DNA from 3 places in the Acinetobacter sp. LT1 genome. Region 3 is predicted to be linked to each of the others. Evidence: predicted binding sites of a transcription regulator. Region 3 holds the regulator's gene; each other region holds the start of a gene.
What was found. The regulator PhoB, encoded in region 3, activates phosphate uptake and scavenging genes when phosphate is short. The targets are predictions, from matches to a motif close to TGTCATNAANCTGTCATAA.
Positions count from the first base shown of each region.

Region 1: WBW42_RS11025 (porin) is a predicted target of PhoB. The motif match lies at 3,649-3,667, and genes of this name have one in related genera.
Region 2: WBW42_RS07785 (inorganic phosphate transporter) is a predicted target of PhoB. The motif match lies at 2,602-2,620, and genes of this name have one in related genera.

Region 1 covers NZ_JBBAXE010000009.1:130,916-137,089, reverse strand. The annotation lists gene WBW42_RS11050 (O-succinylhomoserine sulfhydrylase) at 1-199, opposite strand, end outside; gene WBW42_RS11045 (alpha/beta fold hydrolase) at 336-1,421, shown strand; gene WBW42_RS11040 (hypothetical protein) at 1,535-1,999, opposite strand; gene WBW42_RS11035 (YARHG domain-containing protein) at 2,854-3,123, shown strand; gene WBW42_RS11030 (HIT family protein) at 3,141-3,554, shown strand; gene WBW42_RS11025 (porin) at 3,811-4,929, shown strand; gene WBW42_RS11020 (YidB family protein) at 5,039-5,629, opposite strand; gene WBW42_RS11015 (DUF6231 family protein) at 5,729-6,174, opposite strand, start outside.
Region 2 covers NZ_JBBAXE010000006.1:122,051-128,224, forward strand. The annotation lists gene dsdA (D-serine ammonia-lyase) at 1-757, opposite strand, end outside; gene WBW42_RS07785 (inorganic phosphate transporter) at 924-2,555, opposite strand; gene metH (methionine synthase) at 3,019-6,174, shown strand, end outside.
Region 3 covers NZ_JBBAXE010000008.1:86,122-92,295, forward strand. The annotation lists gene WBW42_RS09795 (acetamidase/formamidase family protein) at 1-676, shown strand, start outside; gene WBW42_RS09800 (hypothetical protein) at 807-1,226, shown strand; gene WBW42_RS09805 (alpha/beta fold hydrolase) at 1,266-2,462, shown strand; gene phoR (phosphate regulon sensor histidine kinase PhoR) at 2,530-3,888, opposite strand; gene phoB (phosphate regulon transcriptional regulator PhoB) at 3,898-4,608, opposite strand; gene WBW42_RS09820 (TetR/AcrR family transcriptional regulator) at 4,862-5,533, opposite strand; gene WBW42_RS09825 (SDR family NAD(P)-dependent oxidoreductase) at 5,744-6,174, shown strand, end outside.

The DNA of each region.
Region 1 (6,174 bases), on a different contig from region 3:
CAGTCGGATTAGTAAAACGAGAATAGATATTTCCTTGAACTTGACCAGAAAATTTTGCTGCAGCTTCAGCCGCATTTTCATATACAAATGATGAAGTCAAAAAAATCGGTTCGCCATGTTCGCCTTCAAAACTACGAGTATGTCCGGTACGAATGGCTAAAGTATCAAGTTGGTATTCTAAATCATCAGACTGGTTCATTAAATGTTCGCCTTTACTGGTCATGTACTAAAAAACTATCATCATTTTGAGTGTCTAGGGTATTTAAGGTCAAGGTAAACCTTAAAATTATCGCTTAGACTTTATTCAACTTTAGTAAATAGTTGGTAAAAGCAAGATGAAACGCTTAAAGTCCCTTGTCTCTGAACAAAGTCAAATCAAGCACCTCTCTACCCGACTATTTCGCCCAAAAACATTGGTTTTGTCACAAAGCACTCCGTTCGAAGTGATTGGTGAATTTAATCAAACCCGTATACGTTATTACGCAGCTACTCAAAAACAATTCAAAGAACCTTTAGTATTCGTTGCTCCACTCGCTATTAATATGGCGATATATGATTTATATCCTTATCGCTCTCTTATTAAATACTTCCAAAATGCAGGTTTTGACGTATATCTTGTGGATTGGGGCCGCTTAAATTTTAAAGATAGACATCTTAACTTTTTATCATTTATTGAAGATTTCATTCCTAAAGCCATACAACTTGTCAGAACACACTCAGGAAGTGAACAAATCTCGCTTCATGGATGGAGTATGGCAGGTATATTCGTCACTTTATATACAGCGCATAATCATCCAAATTATGTTAAAAACCTTATAGTACTTGGTAGTCCAATAGACAGTTATGCTTCTGGCTATATTGGGAAACTCTATCGAACCATAAACAACGCGATTGGTCGCAATAAAAAAATTCAAGAACGTATTTATTCTGGATTGCCAAAACGTTTGATTCATAGCCCAGGAATTTTAAATTCTTTAGGTTTCAAAATTCTTGACCCTAAAGGCTGGTTCGATGGTCATATTCAACTACTAAAAAATCTTAATGATCTTCAGTTCGTACAAGAGCATGCCACTCTAAGTAGCTTTTTAAATAATATGATTGATTACCCTGGTGGAATTAATCAGGACATGTTGTTCAATGTTTGGTTGCAAAATCCATTGAAGCGCGGCTTTATTGAGTTAAAAGATAAAAAAATTGAATTAAAAAATATCGACTGCTCTCTCTTAGTGGGCGCGGGTCGTAGTGATCAACTGGTTACCGCTGATGCAGCTCAACCATTAAGCCAGTTAACCAGTAGCCAAGATGTTACGTTTACTCTCATCCCTGGCGGACATTTGGGTCTCATGTCGAGTCAGGCAAGTGCATTGGAGTTCTGGCCACAACTAGCAAAATGGCTCACCGAACGATCAACGCAAATTTAAGAATAAGGTCATGATTCAACCTATTGCTTTTATTCGGTTGGGTGGAATAAACCCTCTTATAACAGTGCATTTACCAATAATATTATTGTTTTAATAGAAAATTATTATTTTCACTATGAAGGCACTTTGTTAACTTTTTTATAATCGGATGATTTAAAGTAATTTACAATCATCTGTGCACTTTTTTCAGAAGAGGCCTTGGCCTGCTCCAGTTTTGTTACATAAGGATTAGTCACTATACAGCTCGGAAGTAAACTATTTGTAAGCGGTGGAAACTTTTCTCTTCCACCTAGAGTAATTTTTTCGATAAAACTCGCTAACCACATAATGTATTCACTTTTATTCTTATAAATTGGCATTAAGCTGATATCGAGTTTAACTGAACATTTCTTTGCAGGTTTATTTAAACATTCTTCAAAATCAATAAAGTTATATTTTAGTTTGTATGAAGTGTCTTTTATCTCTTGCCGTATAATACTAACTAAGCTATTCAAGTGCCCAATTACATCCTCGGAGAAAAGCTTTTCTTCTTCGAACTTTTTATAAACTTTTTCAGCAATTAGTAAAAATTGTGACATCACCTATTCCTTTAATATTTAGTCTTAACGAACGACTGATCCTTTAAGGAAGTATGATGAATATACTATTACTATGTGTAAGGGTATGAGGGTAGAAAGTAACTATCAGGGCAATTATGAAAGCAACATTTAGACTATGCCACAAAATCCAAATATAAGGCGAAATTATTCTCAATATAAAATACTAAATTTTAATGATTCGAAATAACTTTAATAAAAAAAGCCCATTTCATTTGGAGAAATGGGCTATAAAAAACAAAAACTATCAAACGCAGCAATTATGGGGCATATAATAAGACTTTAAATATGTAAAATCAATGCATCTTTCAGGTGAATTTTAATCTTAAATAAAAGTCGAAAATAATTTTATCTCTGTTTCAATAAGAGAAGCCCATTTCCGTCTAAAATAAATGGACCTAGTGAATTCCACCTAATCCTAAAATACAAAATGTGATAATTATCACGCTTTGTTCTTTGATCATGGCATTAATATCTTTCTTTTCCATTGACCAAAATTCAAACTAAAACTGTCTTTTCAGCAAAAGATGAGTCATAAATATGGCTTTTCTACGAACTTTTTGATTTTTTATTTAATAGAAGCAAGTCCCCTATTTCATTCATTATGAGCAATTACAAGGTATTAGATAGTAGTTAAATTATGGAAAGATATATAAAAATTTAGTTAAGTTTTTGTTTTTATTGTTTATTTTTAAGACATTGATATATAAAGATTTTATTAATTTTTTGCCCAAAATACAAACCAAAATGACACCTGAGTAATTAATAGTCATTGAAATATTGGTAAGAAACCTTATATTGAGTACAGGTTCATACCTTTAACTGAGGAAAAGCTCATGAATAAATTTATGGTTGCAGTCTTTACTGGCATGGTGAGCATTGCTAGTTTAGGCGTACAAGCTGCAACACCTGAGCAAGAATGTCAAAAATTGCAAGATGATTACAATTTGATTTATGCGTCAAAAGGCTTTTGTTTTAAAGATCCTGATGCTAAAGAAAAATATGGTAATGAAAACTGTCATACGACAAAACCAAAGTTTTCTGACAAAGAGCAACAACGTCTTGACGCTATTAAAGAACGTCAAAAAGAATTGAAATGTAAATAATTTTAAAGGAATAATACATGGCATATGATGATCAAAATATCTTCGCAAAAATTTTACGTGGAGAACTTCCAGCGATAAAAGTCTATGAAGATGATCAAGTTCTAGCTTTTATGGATATTATGCCTCAAGCCGATGGTCATACATTAGTTATTCCAAAAACACCTGCTGTAACACTGCTGGACTTACCTGCTGAAGCAGCAGCCTATACTATACAAATTGTTCAAAAGATTGCTAAGGCAATGGAAAAAGCACTCAATTTGGAAGGTATTGTATTGATGCAACTTTCTGGAGCAGCAGCAGGACAAACTGTTCCACATGTTCATTTTCACCTAATTCCAACAAATGTGCATCATCTTGGACGCCATGCTGTTGAGTTAGGGGATCAAGAAAAAATTAAAGAATTAGCTGAAAAAATTAAAGCAGCTCTTTGATTTTTAGATGGTTAAAGCGGAGCTTAGGCTCCGCTTTTTTTCGTCTAAAAACTATAAAAAAATGAAAACAACTAATTTATTTCTAAATTTTAAACGTCATAAAACTGTCATTTATTCTTCACTTCTCTGTCACAAATTTTGCCGATACTGCTTAGCAAGTTGGTGAGCTTTTGTAACTTTTTGTACATAAGTCAACTACAAAATAAATAGTTAGCTAGGCATACGCCATTTTTAAATACCTTTTGGAGAAATCTCAATGAAGAAATTGCTACTCGCTGCCGCAGTTGCAACTTTGAGCGTAAACGCGGTGCAAGCAGCGCCAACTTTGTATGGCAAACTAAATGTTTCTATTAACCAAGTTGATAATAAAAATTTCGATGGTAAAAGTGACGTTACCGAAGTTAACTCAAACTCTTCTCGTATTGGGGTAAAAGGCGAAGAGAAATTAACTGATAAGTTATCTGCTGTTTATTTAGCTGAATGGGCAATTTCTACTGATGGTTCAGGTTCTGATACTGACCTTAGTGCTCGTAACCGTTTTATCGGTTTAAAAACTGAAGGTGTTGGTACATTAAAAGTAGGTAAGTATGATTCTTACTTTAAAACAGCTGCTGGTGGTAACCAAGACATCTTTAATGACGATACACGTTTAGATATTACTAATATCATGTACGGTGAAAACCGTTTAGACAACGTGATCGGTTTTGAATTAGACCCTAAATTATTAGCTGGTTTAACATTCAATATCATGGCTCAAACTGGTGAAAGCACCTCTGATAGCAAACAAGGTGAAACTGGTAAAGACAGCAAAAATGATAGCTTTGACTCTGTATCAACATCGCTTGGTTACGAAAACAAAGATATCGGTTTAGCAATTGCTGCTGCTGGTGACTTTGGTATTAAAGGTAAATATGCAGCTTACGGTCTAAAAGATGTTTATACCGATGCTTACCGTGTAACTGGTTCTTATGATATTGCCAAATCTGGTTTTGTTGTAGGTGCTTTATGGCAACACGCTGAACCTACTGATGACTTGACTGCTTATAAAACGTCAAAAACTACGCGTGTAGATGGTGTTGATAAAACTACAGATACCTATATAAACTACAAAGGTTTAGAAGAAGAAGCATATGCAGTAACAGCTGCTTATAAAATTCCTAACACTAAACTTAAAGTGAAAGCAGAATACGCTTCTGCTGAAACACAAGTAAGCGGTAAACAAGATCGTAAAATTGACTTATACGGTTTAGGTCTTGATTACCAAATCAACAAACAAGCTCGCTTCTACGGTATCGTTGCTCAACAAAAACGCGACTGGATTAAAGAAGACGACAAACAAACTGTTGTAGGTACTGGTATCGAATATAACTTCTAATCGGTTATGTTTGATTCAGATCTAAAATAAAAGGGCTTATGCCCTTTTATTTTTTGTCCTGAGTAAAAAAAGCCGATATAAGACTTATCGGCTTTTGTAGATTTATATCTTATTTTAAAAAACCACTTACAAGATTCATGACATTTTGAATATCTTGGTTTGCTTCTTGATGATCGGTACTGTCACCTTGAGGTGTTAAAGAGTCAATGACCTGAGGTAAGACGGATGCGATTGCACCGTAAACTTGCTCTTTTGGCGCTTGGGCTTGCTCAGCAACTTGTTCAATGTCAGCTGGATTAAATAAACTCTGTAATTGCTGAGTCGGAACTTCGCTATTACTTTGATTTGGATCAACCCAGCTTTGAACCTGGCTTCCTAAACCCGCACCTTTCAACTTTTCTAATGCAGCCTGTAAACCACCTTGTTGCTGCACCCAACCTAAGATTAAAGGCACAACTGCAATTAATAAACTTTGTACACCGCCACCTGCTTGAGGTGTGTTGTTATTGCCAGTCACTTGCCCTAATACAGAACCTAGTACGCCCCCAAGACCACCTTGGGTACCAGATGAAGTATTACCCCCCATTTGTCCTAGCACTGAACCTAAAATTCCACCTAAACCACCTTGACCTGACGCTTGCTGATTCCCACCTAAAGCCTGCTTAGCCAAAACTTCTACAATGTTGCTTAAATTAGTCATGTGTAACTCTTATGTATGGTTTATACATGAGCATACGCGGATTCTTGTTAAGACAGCAAAAACCAAATTGTTAAATTTTGAAAGAGATTTAAGGCCCTTTTACCAGCGGAATTTATTCCAGTTTTCCGGGTTCGCCCAGAACTTTGAATTAAACCAGTCTGGAACATGTTTATAAGTCAATATATTAAATTGCCATAAAGCAAAATCACTATCATATGAAGTTTTATCAATAAGTTGAGTAAAACCTAAAGAACGTAATAACTGCTCATCACTGCGTTTACTTACCACTACAATTCGTTTCGCTAATAAATCTCTTAGCTTTACTAATAATTGTGATTTTTGTACATCGCTGATGTTTTGCATTTCATCAGTATCAAACAATACAAAACCCAAGTCATAACGCTGAGTAAAAGGCAGACTTAAAAGCTCAGTTACGGTAAAATAGTGCCATTGAATTGCGTTATTCTGGTCAATTTTCTGGCCAATACAAAGTGCAGTATGAATGGGCTGTTCGTTTGATAAATCGTCTAGCATAGAAGTGATGA
Region 2 (6,174 bases), on a different contig from region 3:
TTCCTGCAACGGCATAACCTAAAAATAATGTTGTTGAGTTTTCATCATCAATGAAAAAACAATGGGGATCTTGCTCTGCGGCTTTACGTCCCTCTTCAACAGCTACTCCGTAATCACTGGCATATTCTACAACGTTGACGCCGAGTGAACGTAGTTTGTCTTTTTTCCACTGTCTAGCATCAGCCGACATATGAACTGTGACTCTAAAGCCGAGTTTGGCGCTCATGATGCCAATAGAAAGCCCAAGGTTGCCTGTAGAACCTACTGCAATTTGATACTTAGAAAAGAATGCCCTAAATGAATCTTGATCTAATTTACTATAATCATCTTCTGGTTTGAGTAACCCTGCCTGCATGGCAAGTTTTTCAGCATGTGTGAGCACTTCATAAATACCACCACGTGCTTTAATGGAGCCTGAAATAGGTAGATGACTATCCTTTTTCAGCCAGAATGTTCCGTTAAGCTGTACTTGTTTTGCTGAAGAAAGTGCTTGTTGCATATGAGCAATTTCAACAATATCTGATTCAATTTTTCCATGTTGTGCTTGAGTTTCAGGAAATACTTTTGCCAAATAAGGTGCGAAACGCGCTAGTCTTGCTTCTGCTTCACTTACATCTTTAGCGGTTAGTCCAACTTTTTCTAAAGCTTCCTTTAAAGGATATCGATGAGGTGTAAACCAAAATGTTTCTTGATAGGCTTGAAGTGTTTGAATAAGTGGAAATTGTTGTTTTAGCTGATGTATTTGAACCGCATTCATAATATATCCTGATATAAAATTTTAAGCCCAGCCTATAAAGCTGTTTGATGACCTATAACAACTTATTAATTTATAGATGAATGTACATGAAAAATAGTCTCAACTTTAAAAACTAAACAAATAAAAAAGCCACTGTGAACAGTGGCTTTAATTTTTTTAAATGCGTTTATACAAACTGTAAGAATAACCAGTACAAACCACCTGACAAGCAGATTGTTGCAGGAAGAGTAAATACCCATGCAGAGAGTATTGTCTTCACGGTATTAAAGTTTAAACCTGATTTATTCGCGACCATCGTACCCGCAACAGCACTGTTTAAAACGTGTGTTGTTGAAACTGGCATACCTAAACCATCGGCAGCTGCAATTGTACTCATTGCAACAAGCTCAGCAGACATCCCTTGACCATAAGTCATGTGGTGCTTACCAATACGCTCACCTACAGTCACAACAATACGTTTCCAACCCACCATTGTGCCTAGACCAAGTGCTAAAGCAACAGCCACTTTTACCCAAGTCGGAATGTATTGTAAGAATGAATCTAAGCTACTACGGTATTCTTTCACGAGCTTTTTCTGTGAGTCATCCATTTTTGGTAAAGCATCTGCTTTTTCCAAACGCTTAAACGTGGTTGTACTCAAATACATGTCATTACGAATTTCGCTAATAGCAGCTTCAGGAATATCTTTTAAGTTGTTATAGCTAGAAACTCGCTCCCCCAAGTGATCAGTCATACTTGCCAATGCAGGCACAACTTCTGGAGTTTGCTGTTTAGTTTGAATATATTTAGTCAAAATAACACGTGCTTTTTCATCGGTTAATTCTGGCTGATTTTGATTCAAAAATACGGCAGTTTGAGAAGAAAGCTGATGGAATGATTGAACTTGCTGAGTATCAAGATTTTTATTTAATGAATAAGCCAACGGCACCAGACCAACCAAAATCAGCATGATGAGTCCCATACCCTTTTGACCGTCATTAGAACCATGTGCAAAACTCACACCTGTACAGGTAAAGATCAAAATTGCACGAATGATTGCTGGTGGTGGTTTATTCCCTTCAGGTGGCTGGAATAATTCTAATTGGCGTTTAAAAATAGTTTTAACCAACAAGAATACAATCGCTGCAAAAGCGAAACCAATTAAAGGTGAAAATAATAATGCCTTACCGACTTTAATCACCTGATCCATATCAACACCACTGGTCGTTACGCCAGTCGATGCACTCAATAGATGGTTCATAATGCCCACACCCAAGATTGAACCAATCAAGGTATGTGAGCTAGATGCAGGAATACCTAAGAACCAAGTACCCAAGTTCCAGAGAATCGCAGCAATAAGAAGCGCAAAAACCATTGCGAAACCTGCACCGCTACCCATATTCATGATCAATTCAACAGGTAACAATGCAATAATGCCGTAAGCGACTGCGCCGCTTGCAACCATTACCCCAAGGAAATTACAAAAACCAGCCCACATGACTGCAACCGGTGCTGGTAAAGCATTGGTGTAAATCACTGTTGCCACTGCATTTGCAGTATCGTGGAAGCCATTTACAAACTCAAAGCCTAAAGCAATCAAGAGTGCAGTTGATAAAAGAATAACTGAATAAAGACTCAAAGGTGGTACATGTGCTAAATCAGCACTCACCTGAAATCCAATATAAATAAGTGTTGCAACAATAATCGTCAGAAACACCGGCATAAAAAATTTAGGTGTCGGGACATGTACATTCGTCGATTTGACTTGCAGGTTTGCCGCAAGTTTTGAATCCGAAACAGGGGGTAGATTAGAATTCATGCAGACGGTAAGAGGATAAAAAAATCCTCTGTATTCTTAAATTAAATTATGACAATTATATGACAAAGCGGCGCCTGATGAAGTCAATTTTTCACATTTTGACCTCATTTGATGCACCTTTCCTCTATGATTTTTATTTTTTTATTTAAATACAATAATTTACATAAATCCCTACCCATCTATTTTATGACTATTTTTGAAGCAAAAATATCTAAAAAATTACCTAAACGTCTACTTTTTAAACACTACAACTGTCATAAAACCGAATATTGGAGATGAAATATTTCAATATCATGATCATTTTATGAATATTTGATGAAAAAACACCCTCTTGTTGTTCGAAAACACTTTTTTTACGACTAATTTACGGTGAATGGTGGGTCGTTATAGGTCATCAATTGCGCAACTATTCTGTTACAATAGCGCCGCATTTTTAAATTCATATAAAAGATCGGGGTTTTCTATGTCTACGCTTGCCACCCTAAAAGCGCTTCTTGCTAAACGCATTCTGATTATTGATGGTGCAATGGGAACTATGATCCAGCGCCATAAATTGGAAGAAGCCGACTACCGTGGTGAGCGTTTTGCCGATTGGGCACATGACTTAAAAGGTAACAATGACCTTTTGGTTCTGACCCAGCCTCAAATCATTCAAGGTATTCATGAAGCTTATCTTGATGCTGGTGCAGACATTATTGAAACTAATAGCTTTAACGGCACGCGTGTTTCAATGTCTGACTATCATATGGAAGATCTTGTTCCAGAGATTAACCGTGAAGCAGCACGTTTAGCTAAAGCAGCTTGTGAGAAGTATTCGACTCCAGATAAACCGCGTTTTGTCGCAGGTGTCCTTGGGCCAACATCGCGTACTTGTTCAATTTCACCGAATGTAAATGACCCTGCCTTTCGTAACATTACTTTTGATGAGTTAAAAGAAAACTATATTGAAGCGACTCATGCGCTGATTGAAGGCGGTGCAGATATCCTTTTGATTGAAACCGTATTTGACACATTAAACTGCAAAGCTGCAATTTTTGCGGTTAAAGAAGTCTTTAAACAAGTTGGTCGTGAATTACCAATCATGATTTCAGGGACCATTACCGATGCATCGGGTCGTACCTTAACAGGTCAAACTGCGGAAGCGTTCTGGAACTCTGTACGTCATGGTGACTTACTATCGATTGGTTTTAACTGTGCGCTTGGTGCAGATGCCATGCGTCCTCACGTAAAAACCATTTCCGATGTAGCAGATACCTTTGTTTCAGCGCACCCAAATGCGGGCTTACCAAATGCTTTTGGTGAATATGATGAAACGCCAGAACAAACTGCAGCATTCTTAAAAGAATTTGCAGAAAGCGGCTTAATCAATATTACTGGTGGTTGCTGTGGTACAACACCAGACCATATCCGCGCGATTGCCAATGCGGTAAAAGATATTGCGCCTCGTCAAGTTCCTGAAACTGTACCTGCATGTCGTTTGAGTGGTTTAGAACCATTTAATATTTATGATGACTCATTGTTCGTTAACGTGGGTGAACGTACTAACGTTACAGGTTCGAAAAAATTCTTACGCTTAATTCGTGAAGAAAACTTTGCCGAAGCTTTAGAAGTGGCACAGCAGCAAGTTGAAGCTGGCGCTCAGATTATCGACATTAACATGGATGAAGGGATGCTCGATTCGCAAAATGCGATGGTGCATTTCTTAAATCTTGTGGCTTCTGAACCAGATATTTCACGTGTGCCAATCATGATTGACTCATCAAAATGGGAAATCATTGAAGCTGGCTTAAAATGCGTACAAGGTAAACCCGTTGTTAACTCAATTTCTTTAAAAGAAGGTTATGACGAGTTTGTAGAAAAAGCTCGCCTGTGCCGTCAATATGGTGCTGCGATTATTGTCATGGCATTTGATGAAAAAGGTCAGGCCGACACTGCTGAACGTAAACGTGAAATCTGTAAACGTTCTTATGATGTTTTGGTTAATGATGTCGGCTTCCCTGCTGAAGATATTATTTTTGACCCAAACGTATTTGCAGTAGCAACAGGTATTGAAGAACACAACAATTATGGCGTCGATTTCATTGAGGCCACAGGTTGGATTAAACAAAACTTACCGCACGCTATGATTTCTGGTGGTGTGTCGAATGTTTCGTTCTCGTTCCGTGGTAACGAGCCTGTTCGTGAAGCCATTCACTCTGTGTTCTTGTACCATGCCATCAAGCAAGGCATGACCATGGGTATTGTGAATGCTGGCCAAATGGCAATTTATGATGATATTCCAGCCGAGCTAAAAGAAGCTGTTGAAGATGTCATCTTAAACCAAAACCAAGGTGAGTCTGGTCAGGCGGCGACTGAAAAATTGCTTGAAGTGGCTGAAAAATACCGTGGCCAAGGCGGTGCTACAAAAGAAGCCGAGAACCTTGAATGGCGTAATGAATCTGTAGAAAAACGTCTTGAATATGCGTTAGTCAAAGGTATTACCACTTACATTGATGAAGATACCGAAGAAGCTCGCCTCAAAGCCAAACGTCCTTTAGATGTAATCGAAGGCGCTTTGATGGACGGTATGAACGTGGTTGGTGACTTGTTCGGTTCGGGCAAAATGTTCTTACCACAAGTTGTGAAATCTGCACGTGTTATGAAGCAAGCTGTGGCTTGGCTCAACCCGTACATTGAAGCTGAAAAAACAGGTAGCCAATCTAAAGGTAAAGTCCTGATGGCAACTGTTAAGGGCGACGTACACGATATTGGTAAAAATATTGTAGGTGTAGTACTCGGCTGTAATGGTTATGACATTGTTGATCTTGGCGTGATGGTCCCTTGCGAGAAAATCTTACAAACTGCAATTGATGAAAAATGTGACATCATCGGCTTGTCAGGTCTGATTACTCCATCTTTAGATGAGATGGTATTTGTTGCGAAAGAAATGCAGCGCAAAGGCTTTAACATTCCTTTATTAATTGGTGGTGCGACTACTTCTAAAGCACACACTGCAGTAAAAATTGATCCTCAGTACCAAAACGATGCTGTGATTTATGTTGCCGATGCTTCACGTGCGGTGGGTGTTGCAACCACTCTCCTTTCGAAAGAAATGCGTGGAAACTTTATTGCAGAGCACCGTGCTGAATATGCCAAGATTCGCGAGCGCTTAGCCAACAAACAGCCAAAAGCTGCAAAATTGACCTATGCTGAGTCAGTTGAAAACGGTTTTAAAATTGACGAAAGCTATGTACCACCAAAACCAAATCTTTTAGGAACACAAGTTCTCACTAACTACCCTCTTGCAACCATTGTAGAGTATTTTGACTGGACACCATTCTTCATTTCTTGGAGCTTGGCAGGTAAATTCCCGAAAATTTTAGAAGATGAAGTGGTCGGCGAAGCTGCAACAGATTTGTATAACCAAGCTCAAGCGATGTTGAAAGATATTATCGACAACAATCGTTTTGATGCTCGTGCCGTATTCGGTATGTTCCCTGCACAGCGCACTGATGCAGACACAGTGAGCGTATTTGATGAAGCTGGTCAAAATGTTACGCATACTTTTGAGCACTTACGTCAGCAATCTGACAAAGTGACAGGTAAACCAAACTTGTCTTTGGCAGATTATATTCGTACT
Region 3 (6,174 bases):
AAAGCAAGAAAATGCATCGGCTGAGCATCCTGAACGCTATGGAAATGTCTCAATTTTCACACCAATTGAAAAAAATGCACAAGGTGAATACGAAGGTGTATTAAAAACAGAATCTGGTAAATCAATACGTTTTCCGCTGTATCCTTTTATGGGAATTATGGGAGTAGCAGCCAATACGTCTGAGCCTGTTCACTCTGTACCACCTGCAATGTATGGCGGAAATATTGATATTAATGAACTAGGTGCAGGTTCAACTGCGTATTATCCTGTTCAGGTTAAAGGTGCATTATTCTATACGGGTGATAGTCATTTCGCGCAAGGCGATGGAGAGGTGGCATTAACGGCACTAGAAGCTTCAGCCCGCGCCACGCTGAAATTTACCTTACTCAAAGCAGGTAAGGACAAAACACCGGGCAAAGATTTAAAACAACCTTTAGCTGAAAATGCTGAGTTTTGGATTACACCGGGACTTGATGAAGATCTTGATGAAGCGATGAAGAAATCTACACGTGAAGCCATTCGTTTCTTAAACCAAGAATACGGTATTGATGAAGCGACAGCGTATGCCTATTTAAGCGCAGCAACTGATTTTGAAGTTTCACAAGTAGTAGATAAAACTAAAGGGATCCATGCAAAAATCAGAAAAGCTGATTTTAAAGAGTTTGAGAGTAAATAATTGAGATGACCCGAGCTTGGTATTTAAAATATTAAATACCAAGTTAATTTTATTTTAACTATTTATAAGTTTTATATATTTTATAATTAAGTATAATAAATCTCACATATATTGATTAGTATAAAATCTAATGCAATCACTTCCTAACGTTCTACTATATCTTGCTGCACTATTAACATTCTGTGCTGCATTACTTCATTTTGTTTGTGTGTTCTGGGGAGCAAATGGTTTTCGGTTTTTAGGGGCTGGTAAAAGTATTGTCCAGATGGCCGAAAGAGGGCATTGGTATCCGAATTTTATGGCAATTTCGGTTGGTTTTATTCTTTGTATTTTTTCTTTTTATGCTTTTTGTGCAGCAAGTAGCTTTATCAGTTTGCCAGTTGAAAAAATTATTATTTCTCTCGTTGCCATCATATTTATTTTGCGTGGTTTGGCATTTCCGTGGTTAAAGGCTAGATTTAGTGGGAATAGTGATCTATTTTGGTATATAAGTTCTTTCATTTGCCTCTTGTTGGGTTCGTTATATGCAATAGGGGCATATTTTTTATAAGTTCAATTTGAAATGATTAGAAAGTAGAGGAGTAATCCCTTGATTAAAAAAAGTAATTCTTTTTTAAAAATTTTATTTAGCAGTATTTGTTTGGCATCTGGTTCTGCTATGGCTGCTCCAATTACAGATTTGGGTAAGCAAATTGTGAGCGAAAAACCGGGTTCAATATTGTCGCTAGAACAGCAAACTGTGACGGATTTGTTTCCTCATGCAGATCAGCGTTTGTTGGTCAATTATCGTAGTCGAGGTATTCAGGGCGAACCTATTGTTGCATCGGCTTTTATTTTATTACCAAAAGGAACACCGCCAAAAAATGGCTGGCCGATACTGGCTTGGGCACATGGTACGACTGGAGTTGCTGATACTTGTGCACCTTCGGGCGACTATGTGGGTGGGCCAGTTCATTCATATCAAGAAGTTGCTTCCAAAGCTTTAGATGGTTGGCTTGCACGTGGCTATGCAGTTGTCGCGCCTGACTATCAAGGCTTAGGCACATTAGGCGCACATCCCTATATGAATGCAAAGAGCCAACTGCATACGGTGGTCGATGCAGTGCGGGCATTACATTTGCTTAAGCCCAAGAGCTTTAATAAACAGTGGTTGGTGATGGGACATAGTCAAGGCGGGGCTGCAGCAATTGCAGTGTCTGCCTATGGTCAAAAAGATGCTCCCGAATTAGATTTAAAAGGGGCAATCGCTCTTGCGCCAGGCGGCTATCAATATGAAGGCATCGCAGAATATGTGCAGAGTAATCCAAACCCAGAACCAAGTGTGGCAGCTTTCTTCCCGATTGTATTATTGGGTGCGCAAGCAGCAGATCCAAGCATCATTCCTGAAAAGCTGGTAAGTCCTGAAATGAACACTGTGCTGACTCAAGCACGTAGTCGCTGTTTATCTGAACTTCAATCTGATTTGAAGAAGTCTCCTTCTAGCATATTTCGCCCTAACGCAGACTTAAAACCTCTTTTGGCTTATCTTAAAAAGCAGTCCATTGAAAATATGGTGCCGACTGTGCCGTTAATGATTGTTCAAGGCTCTAAAGATCATTTAGTCGACCCTAGAGGGACATCTGCTTATTACCAACAGCTATGTAAATTAAAAAAACCAACTATTTATCAAACGATTGATGGTGGCGATCACCGTGATGCACTGCGTCAAAGTAATACTTTTGCCACTCACTTTTTAAATGTCATAGAGAAAAATCAGACAAAATCGTATTGCTCGAATTCTAAGTAAATTGGTTTAAATAATACAAAAAAGCCGACTTTTCATGAGTCGGCTTTTTAAATGTGAGAGGGCAACTTTAGGTCATGTTATATAGTCTTTCTTTTGGAAAAACTGCGGTAAATGTTGATCCTTCGTTTTCTTTAGACTGCACATCTAAATAAGCGCCGTGTTGCATCAGCACATGTTTTACAATCGCTAAGCCTAAACCTGTACCACCTGTTTGACGACTACGGTCGCTATCAACACGATAGAAGCGTTCAGTCAGTCGTGGCAAATGTTTAGGGTTAATTCCGATGCCTGTGTCTTGCACACTAAAGTATGCATGTTCGCCATCATCATGCCAGCCAATGGTAATGGTTCCACCTTTTGGCGTGTACTTGATAGCATTCGTAATTAAATTACTAAATGCGCTGGCAATTTCCATGTCAGAACCAATTAGGTCACAGTGGCTATCAATATGTAAATTGAGCGTGTGTCCATAATCAGCATTGTAGGCCTGAGCATCATCAAACAATTGATTCATTAAGCTCGGCATTTCAATAATCTGGTTTTTTGCGATTTTCTTATTATTTTCTAAATTTGATAACAGTAGTAAATCATTGACCAACGCATTCATACGTTTGGTTTGTGATTGCATCTGGTCAAATGCACGTTTCCAGCGTGGGCTAATATCTTCCTGATCGGTAAAGGTTTCGATATAACCACTGAGCACGGTTAATGGGGTACGAAGTTCATGCGAAATATTGTCGACAAAGTCTTTACGCATTTGCTCAAGGTTGTGCATACGCGTCACATCGTAAGCCACCAATAAACGACTTTCTCCACCAAATCGAGTGAGCTTAACCTGTACATAACGGTCATCATCAAAATTGGAATGCAGCTTAATCCCATCAGGTGCCTGATCAATATTGTTAAAATATTCAATAAAAGTAGGCTGACGTAAAATGGTTAATAAGTTGCGGCCACGGTCGAGAGGACTGATTCCTAACAAACGTTCGGCAGCAGGGTTCCACCACTCGATTTGATGTTGGTCATCAATGAGTACAACCGCTTCAGCAAGAGCAACTAATGAAGACTGAGCCCGGTCAATTAAACCGACCATTTCGGCCTGAACAATTCGTTCCTGACGCTGAGCACGGTAAACATTAAATAACAATGCCCCCCAAATCCCGTTAAGGTTTGGAGGAACGTCATAAGGTTTATTCGCAATCCAGTCATTGACCAGATATAAAGAACGCAACTGGAGTGTAAAAAACACCACGAAGGCGATAAAAATACAGCTCCAGAAATACCCAATACCGAAACCGACTAAACCGGCAATAATTAGAAAAAATAATAAAAGCCGTAAATCTTGTTTGGCAAACGTCCATAAACTACTGTAGCGAGAAAGCTTTTGTTCACGTACCTGTTCAGGGACGGGGTAGGGTTCATACATAAATCTTGGTTAACCTGCGGCTAAATCTGCACGTGTTGAGAAACGGTAGCCAGTTCCACGTACAGTCTGAACAAATCGGTCAACACCAAAAGGTTCTAACACTTTACGTAAACGACGGATATGCACATCGATAGTGCGGTCTTCAATATATACATTACCGCCCCATACCTGATCGAGCAACTGGGCACGCGTATAGGCACGTTCTGGATGGGTCATAAAAAACGCAAGTAAGCGATATTCAGTTGGGCCCATATCTAAAATACTGTTACCAAAGCTAACACGCTGGCTTACAGGATCAAGAATTAAACCATTGGCATCAATTGTTTTTTCACCACTTAATGCATTCGCGCGGCGCAGAACTGCCTTAATACGTGAAACCAGTTCACGTGTTGAGAAAGGCTTCGTCATGTAATCATCTGCACCCGCATCAAGACCTTGTACTTTATGGTCTTCTTCTCCGCGAGCGGTCAGCATAATCACTGGAATTTCTGCTAAATTCTCATCGCGTTTTAAGCGGCGACATAAATCGACACCACTTACACCTCCAGGTAACATCCAATCAAGCAAGATAAGCGCCGGACGTTGGTCGACGATAATTTGATGAGCCTGTTTGGCATCTTCTGCCTGTAAACACTGAAAACCTGCCATGTCCAAAGAAGTATGGATCATTTCACGAATAGGAAGCTCATCATCGACAATTAAAATATAGTCATCTTTCACAACGCAATATCCTATAGATTTAACGGTGAACCGTTTTGTAGTTATGACAGGCTTATTACAAAGATTAATTATGACAATTTCATTGCAGAAAAGTCTATAAAAATGAATTTAGCAATAATTTGTGACAAAACTAAGGCAAAGGTATGACCAAATTATGACATCTAAGCCTCAAACTTTCTAAAATCATTCAATAGGTTATCACCTTAATTGCTTAGCTATTTTTTCACATTTTGGCTGTCAAAAAACTTTAATATTATTTTGAAACTTGAGCTAATAAAGATAAGAAAACGATACGGCACGCAGTTAAAACCTGCTCAAGAGACTGCTCAAACCCTCCCATCACCCATCGAATTGCAATTTGAGTGACATATCCATTTAAACCCGTTGCGATTAAAGAGAGCTCATTTTCATGGTGTTGAATTTGGGGCATGGTCAGCATAACGAAGGCTTGAATCATGCGATCAAATTGCGCAAGTGTTTCTTGAATGGTGGCCTGATTATGTAATTCTTGCACCAGAACTGCATCGACATAGACAATACGAGCTAATCTCGGGTCATCTTTTAATGTTGTCAGCAGCGCTCTCAAACCCGCATCGACCATTTTTTCTGGATCGGGTGCAGCTTTAATCACGGCTTGCATCAGATTTTGCTGTAATTCTTCAATCATTTTTAAAAAGATGGTTTGGAATAAATCTTCACTCTTTTTAAATGATTCATAAAAATAACGTTCGGTGAGTTTAGCTTCTTGGCAGACATCTTTTACCGTCACTGAAAAAAAACCAAGGGTTCCGTAGGTTGCAATACCCGCTTCAATCAGTTTTTCGCGGCGTGCTTCTTTACGTTCAGATAGAGATAACCCTTTGAACTGACGTTCTTTACTCACACTTTTTGTTTTCTTTTTACTGGTTGAGTCGTTAGTCGCCATAAATAAATTTTTTCCTAAAGAATGGTTTCCTAATTTATAGGTTTTGGCCAAATATGCTCACTATGATAAAGCCCTCAGCAGAATTGTGCCATTCTATCTGAAATTACAGTGTACTATATTGACAATGTGTATTGTCAAAATTATATTGAAGGTGTCTAAAGTGCACATGCAATGAACCGATTGTGCAAATCGAAAAACAAAGGATGGACAATGAAAAATTTTAAAAACAAAGTCGCTGCAATTACGGGCGCGGGTTCTGGCATTGGGCAACAGTTAGCAATTCTTTTGGCAAAACAGGGTTGCCATCTTTCGTTGAGTGATATTAATGAAAAAGGATTACAACAAACTGTCGAGCTTTTAAAGCCTTACAGCAATATTACTGTTACCACTAAAAAGCTTGATGTGTCTGACCGTGAAGCGGTAAAGCAGTGGGCGCAAGAAACAGTACAAGATCACGGTTCTGTTAACCTGATTTTTAACAATGCTGGCGTTGCGTTAGGTTCGACTGTCGAAGGCGCGACCTATGAAGATTTAGAGTGGATTGTTGGGATTAATTTCTGGGGCGTCGTATACGGTACTAAAGAATTTTTACCGTTCATTAAGCAAACTCAAGATGGACACATTATTAACATCTCGAGCTT